Regions from separate parts of the Lysinibacillus sp. IITD104 genome, predicted to be linked through region 1. Evidence: riboswitches for the same ligand, from Rfam matches in the RefSeq annotation. Region 1 holds a riboswitch; each other region holds the start of a gene.

Region 1 (3,215 bases):
GTTCCCAATTTTTTTACGAGCTTCACCTACAGGCAAATCATCTTGCCCGATATGAACTCCATCAGCTTCCAGTCGTATCGCAAGCTCAATATCGTCATTTACGATAAAGGGTACATTATATTGATGACATAGTTTTTGACATTGGCGTGCAAATTGTTCATAGGCAAGATCAGTTAATGCATGAGGGCCTTTTTCACGAAATTGAAACATTGTAATGCCTGCTTGTAAGGCTTTTTCTAGGATATAGATAGGTTGTTGTTGAGGAGACACGTTGCTGGTACCCATAATAAAATAAAGCTGCAAATCCTCACGTTTCATGAATCATCACCTCACAGGCATCCTTATACTGTTGGTAAGCAAAATGATTAGTGGGTCCATGACCATTTCCAATCGATAAATCATACATAATTGCTAATTGGATAAACTTTTTAGCTTCAATAATAGCTTCTTCCATAGCAAATCCTCGCCCAAGAAAAGCAGTAAGTGCTGCCGAAAATGTACATCCAGTACCGTGCGTATTTTTTGTTTGGATTCGAGGAGACTGCATCGAAAAAGAAGGTCCATTTTTGATAAATACGTAATCAATAGCATAAAGTGGATTTGCTAAATGACCACCTTTAATGATGACACATTGTACACCTAGCTGTAACAAGCTTTGAGCTACGTCTTTTATGTCTTCAAAATGCTGAATAGTTCTCCCTGTAAGTGTCTCTGCTTCGGGTATGTTGGGCGTAACAACCGTAGCAAGTGGTAGTAAAGTTGAGCATAAGGCATTGATAGCTTCTTGCTGTAATAGGCTTTCTCCTCCTTTTGCGATCATCACTGGATCAACAATCAGTGGAATGTTTAGCTCACCGATCATGCGTGCAATGGCTTTGATAATATCTGCCGAATAAAGCATTCCTGTTTTAATCGCAGCTATTGGAAAATCTTCTACTAAGGCTTCAAATTGTTTTTTTATAAAGGAAACGTCAATTGGACAAACACCTGATACACCCAATGTATTTTGTGCAGTTAAAGCAGTAATCACAGAAGTACCAAACACTTCTAATTCCTGAAATGTTTTTAAATCAGCCTGTATACCTGCACCGCCCCCACAATCTGAGCCGGCGATTGTCGTTACAATATGCATGAAGTTGCACCATCCTTTGACAAACGATGTATAGCATTGAGGAAAGCTATTTGAAAATCACCAATGTCTGCAGTAAATGCTGATGCTAGTACACCTGCTTTTTTATAGTAAGTTAGGGTCTCCGTTAATTGTTGGTAAGGGCTATGGCTTACACTATAGGCTGCACCACAAATTGCGCTAAGTAAACAACCTGTACCCGTAACTTCTGTCATTTGTGGATGACCACCAGCGATCCATTGGCTATGCTTGCCATCAGTTATAAAATCACGCTCTCCCGTTACAATAACAATGCATTGATAGCGTTGAGCTAATGATGTGGCTTCTACTTCCATTGCGATAGTGCCTTGCCCACTATCGACGCCTTTTTGTTGCCAATCTACACCAGCTATTGCTGCAAGCTCGCCGAGATTACAGCGAATCACGGCAAATTGTATGTTCTCAAGTAAGTTTCTTACGGTTTCCTTACGATAAGTTGTGGCTCCAACTCCGACAGGATCTAAAATAACAGGAATACCAAGTGCATTGGCTTTTATACCTGCTAATAACATGGCACTTTTTGTGCGATCATTGAGTGTTCCGATATTAATTAATAATGCTTGAGCAATCGCTACCATTTCCTCTACCTCTTGACAGTCATCGGCCATTACTGGTGAAGCACCTATCGCTAATAAACCATTTGCTTGAAAATTTGCCACTACATAATTGGTGATGCAATGGATAAGTGGTTGCTGTTGACGAATTGTTTGAAAAATCATTGTAGTCCTCCTTTTGGGATGGACGTAAGCATGCAAAAAAGGCCCTTTTTGTGTAAAAATGCACGAAAAAGAGCCTTTCATCTGAAAAAACGATGTTATTGCTCCCTACGTCAGTATTAACTAACAGGTTCAAAGGGTCAGGTTTTACCTTCTCAACTCTTACGAGTCCCCCTGCAATCTTGCTTATAGTTGACCAAAATGTACCATACTTTTCATTTGTATTCAATAGCAAGTTTTCCTATGGATAAAATGTGACCGATGCCATATAGGAGAGTATGATAGTTGTCATGACTTTACCGAAATCAAGCACAAACCATTGAAAATGCTGAAAAAAGAGTTTTATAATGTGTCATAGCAAAAGGGAGGCAATTGCCATGAAAAGACAAGATTTAATTGCACCAGAATGGTATAACATAGCAGAGGAAATTGAAAAATATGCTCAGGATGCAACCAAAAATGCTTTAATCATTTATGAAGAAAACCAAGACATCCAATGTATTACATATGCACATTTATTGGAAAAGGCAAATCAAGCAGCACATGTTTTCACCAAGCAAGGCTTAAAGAAAGGTGATGTCATTTTAGTGATGGTCCCACGCTCTGTGGAAGCATATATTGTATATATTGCTGCATTGAAAGCGGGTTTAACCATTATTCCAAGTTCTGAAATGTTAAGAACAAAGGATATTGAGTATCGAATTCATCATGCAAATGCTAAAGCAGTTATTGCATTTGAACCCTATATCGAACAGTTTGATCAAGTGGGAAATTTACAAGGCTTACTGCAATTTGTCATAGGAAATGCGCACAAACCTTGGCAAAACATACTTGAAAAGATGCATAATCAACCTACAACCTACATAAATCCTATCCCAACAAAAAGCACAGACAATGCATTTTTAGCCTATACAAGTGGAACAACAGGAAATCCCAAAGCAGCAGTGCATACGCATAGTTGGGGCTATGCACATTTACGAACAACAGCACCACATTGGATGGGTGTACAAGAAAATGATATTGTTTGGGCAACTGCAGCACCAGGATGGCAAAAATGGATATGGAGTCCGTTTCTAGCTATTTTAGGTAGTGGTGCTACTGCATTTGTCTACAAAGGTAAATTCGATGCAGCTTCTTATCTAGCATTGCTTGAGAAATTCAAAATTAATGTACTATGCTGTACACCAACTGAATATCGTTTTATGGCAGCGCTTGAAAATTTACATGAATATGATCTAAGTGCCATTCGCCAAGCCGTATCAGCTGGTGAGCCATTAAATAGTGAGGTCATTAAAGTATTCTTGGAAACATTCAAATTACAAGTACGAGAT
Region 2 (3,215 bases), 2.4 Mb from region 1:
GCAAACCATTCCTTCTATTTTATCTCGTGAAACAGCTATGATTTCCCGAACGTATATTGAGGACAATCCATTCTATCCGGCAATTTATAATGCACCAGGATGGAATTCACTGTTTGCTAATGGTGTCCCACAAATGAATGCATACATTGGGACAACGGCAAAACAGGGGGCTACTGTTGTGGCAGAAAGCGAGAAGGAAGATCCTGTGTTAGCCCAGTGGCAATATGGTCTTGGTAAAACATTTGCCTTTACATCTGATTCAACGGGTAAATGGACAGGAGATTGGGCAAGATGGCAGAATTGGGGAGCATTTTGGCAAACACTTATTTCTCAAATGCTACCAAGCTACAATGATGTAGCCTATGATGTAAGATTGGAAGCAGATGGTTCCTTTATGATTACAGACCCTACAAATGAAGCCGCATTTTTAGATATTGTAGCGGTAAATGAAGCAGGGGAGGAGCTAGAAACACAACTTGAAACCATTTCCGCATCTCAAGTTCGAGCTGTAGTACAAGCTGAACCTGGATTAATTTTCTTCCGTGTAGCAGATGAAAAGCAGGCCATTTACCAGGCAGGTCTAAGTGTTCCTTATAGTGCCGAATACGAACTACTCCCTGTAAATAATCAACTGATAGAAGAGTTGACTCAACAAACAGGAGGCACTGTTTTAAAGGAACCACAAGATGTCTTCCGTGACTTTACGACAAAAGGAGCAGATCGGCAAAATATTGCCACATGGCTGCTCTTAGCGAGTATGCTCCTATTCTTTATTGATATTACCATAAGACGTTTTGGTTGGAATTTCCTAACGAACGCGAAGAAGAAAGAGCCGCTGGTTGAGGAAAAACCTGTACAGGCAGAGAATACAAATGTAGCACAGTTATTAAAAGGCATGAAAAAGAGATCTTAAAATGGAGGAGGCAGTGCAAACTTTAATAGGTTTGCACTGCTTTTTTTGTATTGTTTGAATAGAGAGTTGCTCCCTTTGTAGAGAGCGGCAAGGTGATCTAAAAAGTGGGCTCTTTGCTCATAAAGAGAAAAAAAGCGATCCAAATTGGACTACCCTACCCCAGCTCAATGAATGCTCATAATTCAATTTCTCTCAATAAAGAGAAGAATTAAACCTCTTTACTAGCTCTGTTTTACGCAAGCTACTCGCAACCATTACACCTAAAATAGCACCGATCGTACTTGATGTTAAAAAGGCTGGTAGGAAGAAGAATGCTGCTACAGATGTTCCCATGAATAATTTTGCATAAGGGACGGCAATAAGTGAAGCCAGAATGCCCGTTCCGATAACTTCTCCGATACCAGCTAACCACATTTTATTGCTATATTTATAGGCAAGGGCAGCACAGAACGCACCGATGATACTACCAGGGATAGCTAGTAGAGAGCCTGTTCCAGTAAGGATACGAATGATGGCAGTGACAAAGGCAACTATAACTGTTGGTACGGGTCCAAGTATAATGGCTCCTATCACATTAATAGCATGCTGAACTGGGTAAGCACGTGCGATTCCTGTTGGGATGGATACGAAAGTAGAGCCTGCAACAGCAACGGCTACTAATAAAGCCATGACTGTTAATTTACGAATTGACATAAAGTTCACTCCTTTTGGTAAAGTTCGTGAGGAAAAATAAAAAGGCCACCCCCTTTAAACAATAGGAAGCGGCCTTGTGTGTGTATAGTGACAACAGCAAGTAGCGCCACTTCCCTCCGCTAGTGTGAACTAGATCAGGTTCAAAGGGTCCGTATATTACCATATACGTCTCAGCCTTTTAAAGACTCCCCTAGTGGTTAAAATCATTCAATTTTGTGAATCAACAATAATGTAACATACTGCAAAAAATAGTCAATGATTTTTCAGACTATTTTGTATCGGGATGCATTAAATGAGGTGCTTTTTTCACTGTCCAGATGAGCGCTAGGAAGAAACATGCTAATAATATGATAGAACCGAAAATATAGGGGCTATTCATATTCCAGTCAAATAATAGACCAGCTAAAGCAGGTCCAATCATATTCCCAAGGCTCATATAGGCATTATTCAAGCCCGCAGCAAATCCTTGCTCTTTCTCTGCAAGCTTTGAGATAAGTGTATTAACAGCTGGACGAATTAATGTCGTTGCTGTAGAGAAAATCGTTGCTACAACTAATATAAGGGCAAAGCCAGAAACAAATAATATTAAGAAAATAGCAACAGCTGCAATAAATAAATTGACAAGTACTACTTTCATTTCACCGAAGCGATTGAACAGCGGTGTAATGATAAACATTTGTACTACTACTCCAAAAGCACCACCAACAACTAATATAATTGCTATATCCACAGGTGTGTAATTAAACTTTTCTGTCACAAATAATGATAATGTCGTTTGGAAATTTGCAATTCCGAATGAGAACACCAGCATAATAATAAGCATTACAAAATAAGGCATATGTATGGAACGAGCCATTTGCTTCGCCAGATTGTCTTGCTTTTGTTTCTTTTGAGCAGTGTTTGGTTTGGTAGATGGTAATAAGAAATAAGATAAAATAGAAGCTAGGATGGCTGCAGCTCCAGCGGTGAAAAATGGAAAATGTAAGCTTACCTTTGCTAAGAAACCACCGATTCCTGGCCCAATCATAAAGCCAAGAGACATAGCGGCACCCAACATCCCCATACCTTTCCCACGTTCTTCATAGGTTGTGACGTCAGCAACAAAAGCCATAATAGGAGGTGCAACAAATGCGGAACCTAGACCACCTAAAAAGCGTGCTAAAAAGAGCATCCATACATCTGTAGCAAGGCCGAAACCGATTTGAGCAAGACCTGTTACGATAAGACCGAAAATAATTAAATTTTTTCGACCGTACTGATCTGAAAGATTCCCAGCAATTGGAGAAAATACGAATTGAGCTAAGGCGAACGTTGCAATTAGCATACCTAGAACTTGTCCTGCTGCACCAAATATTTTTAAATACTCTGGCATGACAGGAATAATTATGCCGATACTCCCCATTGCGATAAACATATTAAACATTAAAATATACAAAGCCGCCTTATTGGACTTCTGCTGGGTCATCGAATGAACCCCCTTTTTGTAATCAAATATAGTACAGTCTATCATAAAGAATTATTGCTTGGCTAATAGTTAAGATTATAGTACTGGTTCTATATTTAGAATGGTTTTCCACAAAAGTTTTCGTCGGGGCACTTATGAATTGTA
Region 3 (3,215 bases), 530 kb from region 1:
GGATTTGCACAAGCATGCCAAGGCTTTAGTGAAAAGGTGAAAGAAATAGCGAAAGAGCTTCATTTACTTGAACAAGAAGCAGGGCGAGTAAAGGAGCTCTATGGATTATTAAATGGACAAAACTCGAAAAAGCTATCCTTTGAGCGTTATATCCAAATTAATTACTTAGATCAAATTACAGTTGCTGCCAATATACGGCTATATCATTTATCAAACGGTCAATTTGAGCTTAGGCGCTCAGATAGGTTAGAAAAGCATGCGAAGCAAAGTGGACTTGGTCTTGATGTTTATGATGCCTATACGGATCAATTACGAGATGTCAAAACATTATCAGGTGGCGAGAAATTTAATGCTTCGTTAAGCCTTGCATTGGGGATGGCAGATGTGATTCAAAGCTTCCAAGGTAATATTCATATTGAAACGATGTTTATTGATGAGGGCTTTGGCTCACTTGATGAGGAATCACTAAATAAAGCAATTGATACATTAATTGATTTACAGGATTCTGGTCGCATGATTGGTGTAATTTCTCATGTACCTGAATTGAAATCTGCGATGCCAGCGGTTTTACATGTGGAAAAAACATTGAATGGCCATAGTCAAACCCATTTTGAAGTGAAATAAAACGAAGGCGTATTTCCAGAAAAAGGAATACGCCTTCGTTTTATTTTTTTCTAGCTGTGGTTGTAGGCGTTGTTCCCTTTTTTGCAGCCATTACTTTTTTTACGATAGGAATAACAATAGGTGCTAACTTGACGGCAGTTTTTACAACGTTTGATACTTTCATCCCAAAACAGCTCCTTTTACAATTACTACTACCTGTTTCACTTAAAAATAAAACATTAACGGATAACACGAACAGCCTGAATTATATTCCAAATCACAATACCTAGTGAGACGAGCGCATAGATGGCGAATGAAGTAAACCAAATAATCATCATGGTCTTGTTGCTGGAGGTTGGATCTAAACTAAATGTAGAAAAAACAAAGACAATAAAGAATAGAATGCCAAAAACAAAAGGTATTAAATGAGAGACAAGTGCACGAATCGAATGTCTTTTTACATCACTGTCTTTTGTCACAAAATAAACAATTAATGGAACGATAAAAGGGGCGAAGAAAATACTAAGATAACTAAAGGCAGCTAAAATTTTTTGATTCTCCATAGTTGTACCTCCTTTTTAAATATTTACGCATGAAAAACAGCAAAGTTTCAAAAAATATATTGTATAGAAGGTTGTAATCCTCCTATCCATTGCGTACAATGAGATTGTTCAAATAAATTCAGATGTAACGACCACAAGGGGAGCTGATGATGTCAGCTGAGACTGGGCACGTAATGCCTTGACTCTTCGAACCTGTAAGTTAACGCTTGCGTAGGGATGTGGATAGAAACCGACACTTGTACGATGTGAGGCTCTGTCCTGACATCGTTTTTTCATTCTTAAAGGAAAAAGGTGTCAGAAAGAGACATATCAGCGCTTTTCTATTCCTGCTCTTGTATCCTACATCGGAACAAAGGAGAGAATATGTATGGACAAAAAAAGACTATTAATGCTAGTGGAGATTGCGATTTTTGCAGCGATTGGTCTCGTACTGGATCAAGTTTCCTTTAAAGTATGGGCACAAGGCGGTTCAGTTAGTCTTGTTATGGTACCAATTATGTTAATAGCATTTCGCTGGGGCTTAGTAGCTGGGTTAACAACGGGACTACTTGTGGGTGTTATGCAAACAATGTTTGGTTCCTATATAGTGCACTGGCTACAAGGATTATTGGATTATGGAGTTGCTTTTACAGTTGTAGGTTTAGCGGCGGTTGTACGTGGACCAGTGTTAGACGCTGCTAAACATATGAATAAAACTAAAATGGCACTTTATATAATAATAGGTACCGTTTTCGCAGGCTTCTTACGATACACAGCACATACAATTGCTGGTGCTGTATTTTTTGCCGAATATGCGGGCGACCAAAATGCATGGATCTATTCCATCATCTACAATGGTACATATATGCTACCAGCAACTATACTAACGGCAATCGTTGGTGTTCTTTTATTCACAGCCGCTCCACAATTAATGCAAAGAAAAGCTTAATGCAAGTCCCTTCACATGAGTGGAGGGACTTTTTTGTCGTGAATAGCTCTTTTAGCACTTTGCAAAGTAGGTAAGCATACAATATTTAAAGCGTTTATCGTTATACGCATAAAAAGTTATGTTATATTAAAGAATAGATATTAGATGAAAGGGACGTTATACATGATTGTAAAAACGCAAGAAGAGATTGAAGCTTTTAAAAAAATAGGACGCATTTGTGCTGAAATTCGCGAAGCGATGAAAGCTGCAACAAAACCAGGTGTTACAACACTTGAGCTTGATGAAATTGCTGGCCGCATGTTTGCAGAGGCAGGCGCTATTTCTGGACCAAAGGGAGAATATGATTTCCCAGGGTATACATGTATTAGTGTTAATGAAGAAGTAGCACATGGTATTCCAGGAAAGCGTGTTATTCAAGAAGGGGATATCGTAAATATTGATGTTTCTGGCTCTTTAAATGGTTATTTTGCTGACACAGGAATTTCATTTGTTGTTGGTGATGGCTATGAGGACAAAGAAAAGCTTTGTCGTGTTGCCAAAAGCGCCTTTGATCGAGCAATGACAAAGGTAAAGGCTGGATCTAAATTAAATCAAATTGGTAAAGCAGTTGAACGCGAGGCAAATGCTAATGGCCTAACTGTTATTATGAATTTAACAGGTCATGGCTTAGGTCAATCTTTACACGATGAACCAAACCATATTTTAAATTATTACGATGCATGGGATTCTACCATTATGAAAGAAGGTATGGTACTTGCGGTTGAGCCATTTATCTCAGCAAATGCAGAGCATATCGTAGAAGCTGGTGATGGCTGGACATTCGTGACACCGGATAAATCACTTGTAGCTCAAATCGAACATTCAGTCATTGTGACAAAAGATAAACCGATTATCTTAACGTCATTGGACGAAGAATAGAATGAAATGAAAAATCCTGCTAACCAATTTATTTTTGGTAGGCAGGATTTTTTTTAATAAATAAAATGCCAACAAAGAGAACACCACATAAAAATAAAGCAGCTGTAGTGACAAGTAGCTCATCAAAACCATTATGTATGGCGATTCCAATATAAGCCCAAATAAAAACACTCGGAAACATAACATCAAAGTGATGGAAACGG
Region 4 (3,215 bases), 3.0 Mb from region 1:
ATTTAAAAGCATTATCTCAGCTTATTACATATTGCTTTATGCCAGCAGCTGTTTTTGTAAATTTATATGAAACGCATGTAGAGTTATCTGTACTGGGAGAGGTCGGATTATTTATTGTACTCTTTATCGGTAGTCAAATGATACTCAGTCATTTTATGGCGAAAGGGCTCGGTTTAGCTAGAACAGAGGCAGCTGTCTTTAAAAATAGTGTGGTGCTTATTAACTCAGGTAATTATGGTATTCCGGTGGCTCAAATGATTTTTGCCACGCAACCTATTGGAGTAGCCATTCAGGTCATGCTCGTAATCTTTCAAAATATGACTACGTATACATATGGTTTATACAATTTAATTTCTTCTACAAAATCGGGTATGACAATCATTAAGGATTTCTTTAAAATGCCCATTATTCATGCGCTGATTATAGGTGTCGCTATGAACTATTTTGATATCGGTATACCACAATTTATCAAAATACCTGTAGAACATGTGGCAGATGGATTTATTGCTGTGGCATTAATTACATTAGGTGCGCAATTATCACAACTAGAGATGAAATCAATGTTTAATAAAACTGTCTTTATCAGCTGTTTTACGCGATTAATTATTGGACCATCAGTTGCATTAGCCATTATTTATGTATTGGGATTAGATGGAGTCGTCGCACAATCACTGTTTATAGCTAGTGCCTTTCCAACATCTCGTAATAGTTCTAGTCTAGCATTAGAATATGATGTAGAATCTGCAACAGCAGCGCAAGCAGTTTTATTTTCAACAATTGTAAGCTGTATAACTGTAACCATTGTGATATATTTTGCGGAAGTATTATTTACCTAGAAAGATAAAAAATAACTTCCATCTCTTAGTATTATCTGCTACACTAGCATCAAACTAAATAGTATTAACTAGGGGAGTCTGATGAGTCAGGCTGAGAGGGAAACGCTACGAAGTTTCTTGACCCTTTGGACCTGATCTGGCTCATACCAGCGTGGGAAAGTTAAGAAGCTATTGCAGAGTATGCAATCAATAGACCTTTACATTCGTGGCCGGATCCAAATAATTATTTTGGATTCGGCCTTTATTTTTTAGATTGTTGGGGTGAGCTAGAATCGGTCCTTATATCAAAATAAATTTAAGGGAGAGAAGTAGCTCATGTCAGCAATTAGTGAAAAGAATATGACCATTATGTCCAGCTTTGAGGGAAGCAAAAAAGTATATGTGGAAGGATCACGCCCAGATATTCTAGTACCTATGCGAGAAATTGCATTAAGTCCGACAACAGGCAGTTTTGGAAATGAAGAAAATCCTCCTATTCGAGTATATGATACGAGTGGACCCTATACAGATCCAGCCTACCAAGTAGATATTACGAAAGGTTTACCTGCCTTACGAAATACATGGATTCAAGAGCGAGGGGATGTAGAAGTATATGAGGGACGCGCCGTTAAACCAGAGGATAATGGCTTTCGTCGTGCAGATGACCCACGTAATCATGAAAATATCTTTCCTGGATTAGCAAGAAAGCCTTTACGTGCTAAAAAGGGTAAAAATGTGACACAGCTTCATTATGCACGAAATGGGATTATAACGCCTGAAATGGAGTTTGTAGCGATTCGCGAAAATGTGGAACCTGAATTTGTCCGTTCAGAAATTGCAGCGGGGCGTGCTATAATGCCTTCTAATATTAATCACCCTGAGGCAGAGCCGATGATTATTGGACGTAATTTCCACGTGAAGATCAATGCTAATATTGGGAATTCTGCTGTAACTTCTTCCATTGCGGAAGAAGTTGAGAAAATGACCTGGGCAACACGATGGGGTGCAGATAATATTATGGATTTATCGACTGGTAAACATATTCATACAACAAGAGAATGGATTATTCGAAATGCTGCAGTGCCAGTGGGAACAGTGCCAATTTATCAGGCTTTAGAAAAGGTAAATGGTGTAGCAGAGGATTTAACGTGGGAGGTTTATCGTGATACCCTCATTGAACAAGCTGAGCAGGGTGTGGATTACTTCACCATTCATGCAGGCGTCCTTTTACGCTATGTACCACTTACAGCAAATCGTGTAACAGGCATTGTATCTCGTGGGGGCTCTATCATGGCACAGTGGTGTTTATATCATCATCAAGAGAATTTCCTGTATACACACTTTGAGGAAATCTGTGAAATTATGAAAGCCTATGATGTTGCTTTTTCCTTAGGTGATGGTTTACGCCCAGGCTCAATTGCAGATGCCAATGATGAGGCACAATTTGCAGAGCTTGAAACATTAGGTGAGCTAACGCAAATTGCTTGGAAGCATGATGTTCAGGTGATGGTTGAAGGGCCGGGTCATGTACCAATGCATCTGATTAAAGAAAATATGGACAAACAATTAGAGGTTTGTAAGGAAGCGCCCTTCTATACATTGGGACCACTCACAACAGATATTGCTCCAGGTTATGACCACATTACCTCAGCCATTGGAGCAGCGATGATCGGATGGTTTGGTACAGCGATGCTTTGTTATGTGACACCGAAAGAGCATCTTGGTTTACCGAATCGTGAGGACGTTCGTGTGGGCGTTATCACTTATAAAATTGCTGCACATGCTGCTGATTTAGCAAAAGGCCATCCAGGTGCACAACAACGAGACGATGCACTGTCTAAAGCGCGCTTTGAGTTCCGTTGGCGTGATCAATTCAATTTGTCACTAGATCCCGAGCGTGCAGTGGAATATCATGATGAGACACTCCCAGCGGAGGGAGCAAAAACAGCACACTTTTGTTCTATGTGTGGGCCTAAATTCTGTAGTATGAGAATTTCACAGGATATTCGTAATTATGCTAAAGATAAGGATTTAAATACGACTGAAGCGATCCATCAAGGTATGAAGGAAAAGGCTGAGGAGTTTAAAAAAGCAGGCAGCCAAATTTACCAATAATGAAAGAAAAGGCTTATGTCAAAATATAGACATAGGCCTTTTCTTTATCAAAAAACTCCATGTGAATAGTGGATTCACATGGAGTATAAGTTGGATTTGGATATCAATAATTAAGTGGATATTAAACGTTTGTTGGTTGTTTTACATATGGGTTTGTAAGGTCCATACCTTCTAATGAAAGACCCATCGCTTTTGCTACACCTTCACCATATGCTGGGTCGGCTAGATAGCAGTGAAGGATGTGACGGCGTTTGATAAATTCTTCAACAGAAGCCATATCATTCG

What was found. A riboswitch is a leader RNA that binds a small molecule or an ion and turns the genes downstream of it on or off. The one in region 1 is predicted to bind thiamine pyrophosphate.
Region 2: linked by a shared signal. The riboswitch ahead of thiW (energy coupling factor transporter S component ThiW) and the one ahead of thiM (hydroxyethylthiazole kinase) in region 1 are both predicted to bind thiamine pyrophosphate.
Region 3: linked by a shared signal. The riboswitch ahead of thiT (energy-coupled thiamine transporter ThiT) and the one ahead of thiM (hydroxyethylthiazole kinase) in region 1 are both predicted to bind thiamine pyrophosphate.
Region 4: linked by a shared signal. The riboswitch ahead of thiC (phosphomethylpyrimidine synthase ThiC) and the one ahead of thiM (hydroxyethylthiazole kinase) in region 1 are both predicted to bind thiamine pyrophosphate.

What each region holds. Positions count from the first base shown of each region.
Region 1 covers NZ_JBAHYH020000001.1:1,276,827-1,280,041, forward strand. Annotated here, with positions in the region: gene thiE (thiamine phosphate synthase) at 1-318, opposite strand, end outside; gene thiD (bifunctional hydroxymethylpyrimidine kinase/phosphomethylpyrimidine kinase) at 308-1,132, opposite strand; gene thiM (hydroxyethylthiazole kinase) at 1,120-1,887, opposite strand; TPP riboswitch at 1,973-2,070, opposite strand; gene mbcS (acyl-CoA synthetase MbcS) at 2,262-3,215, shown strand, end outside.
Region 2 covers NZ_JBAHYH020000001.1:3,633,729-3,636,943, reverse strand. Annotated here, with positions in the region: gene V1L66_RS18535 (VWA domain-containing protein) at 1-913, shown strand, start outside; gene thiW (energy coupling factor transporter S component ThiW) at 1,106-1,606, opposite strand; TPP riboswitch at 1,701-1,808, opposite strand; gene V1L66_RS18525 (MFS transporter) at 1,875-3,071, opposite strand.
Region 3 covers NZ_JBAHYH020000001.1:749,881-753,095, forward strand. Annotated here, with positions in the region: gene V1L66_RS03820 (SMC family ATPase) at 1-624, shown strand, start outside; gene V1L66_RS03825 (hypothetical protein) at 665-787, opposite strand; gene V1L66_RS03830 (DUF4870 domain-containing protein) at 843-1,166, opposite strand; TPP riboswitch at 1,293-1,400, shown strand; gene thiT (energy-coupled thiamine transporter ThiT) at 1,534-2,094, shown strand; gene map (type I methionyl aminopeptidase) at 2,257-3,012, shown strand; gene V1L66_RS03845 (hypothetical protein) at 3,041-3,215, opposite strand, start outside.
Region 4 covers NZ_JBAHYH020000001.1:4,307,630-4,310,844, reverse strand. Annotated here, with positions in the region: gene V1L66_RS21830 (AEC family transporter) at 1-836, shown strand, start outside; TPP riboswitch at 897-1,011, shown strand; gene thiC (phosphomethylpyrimidine synthase ThiC) at 1,152-2,930, shown strand; gene V1L66_RS21820 (catalase) at 3,052-3,215, opposite strand, start outside.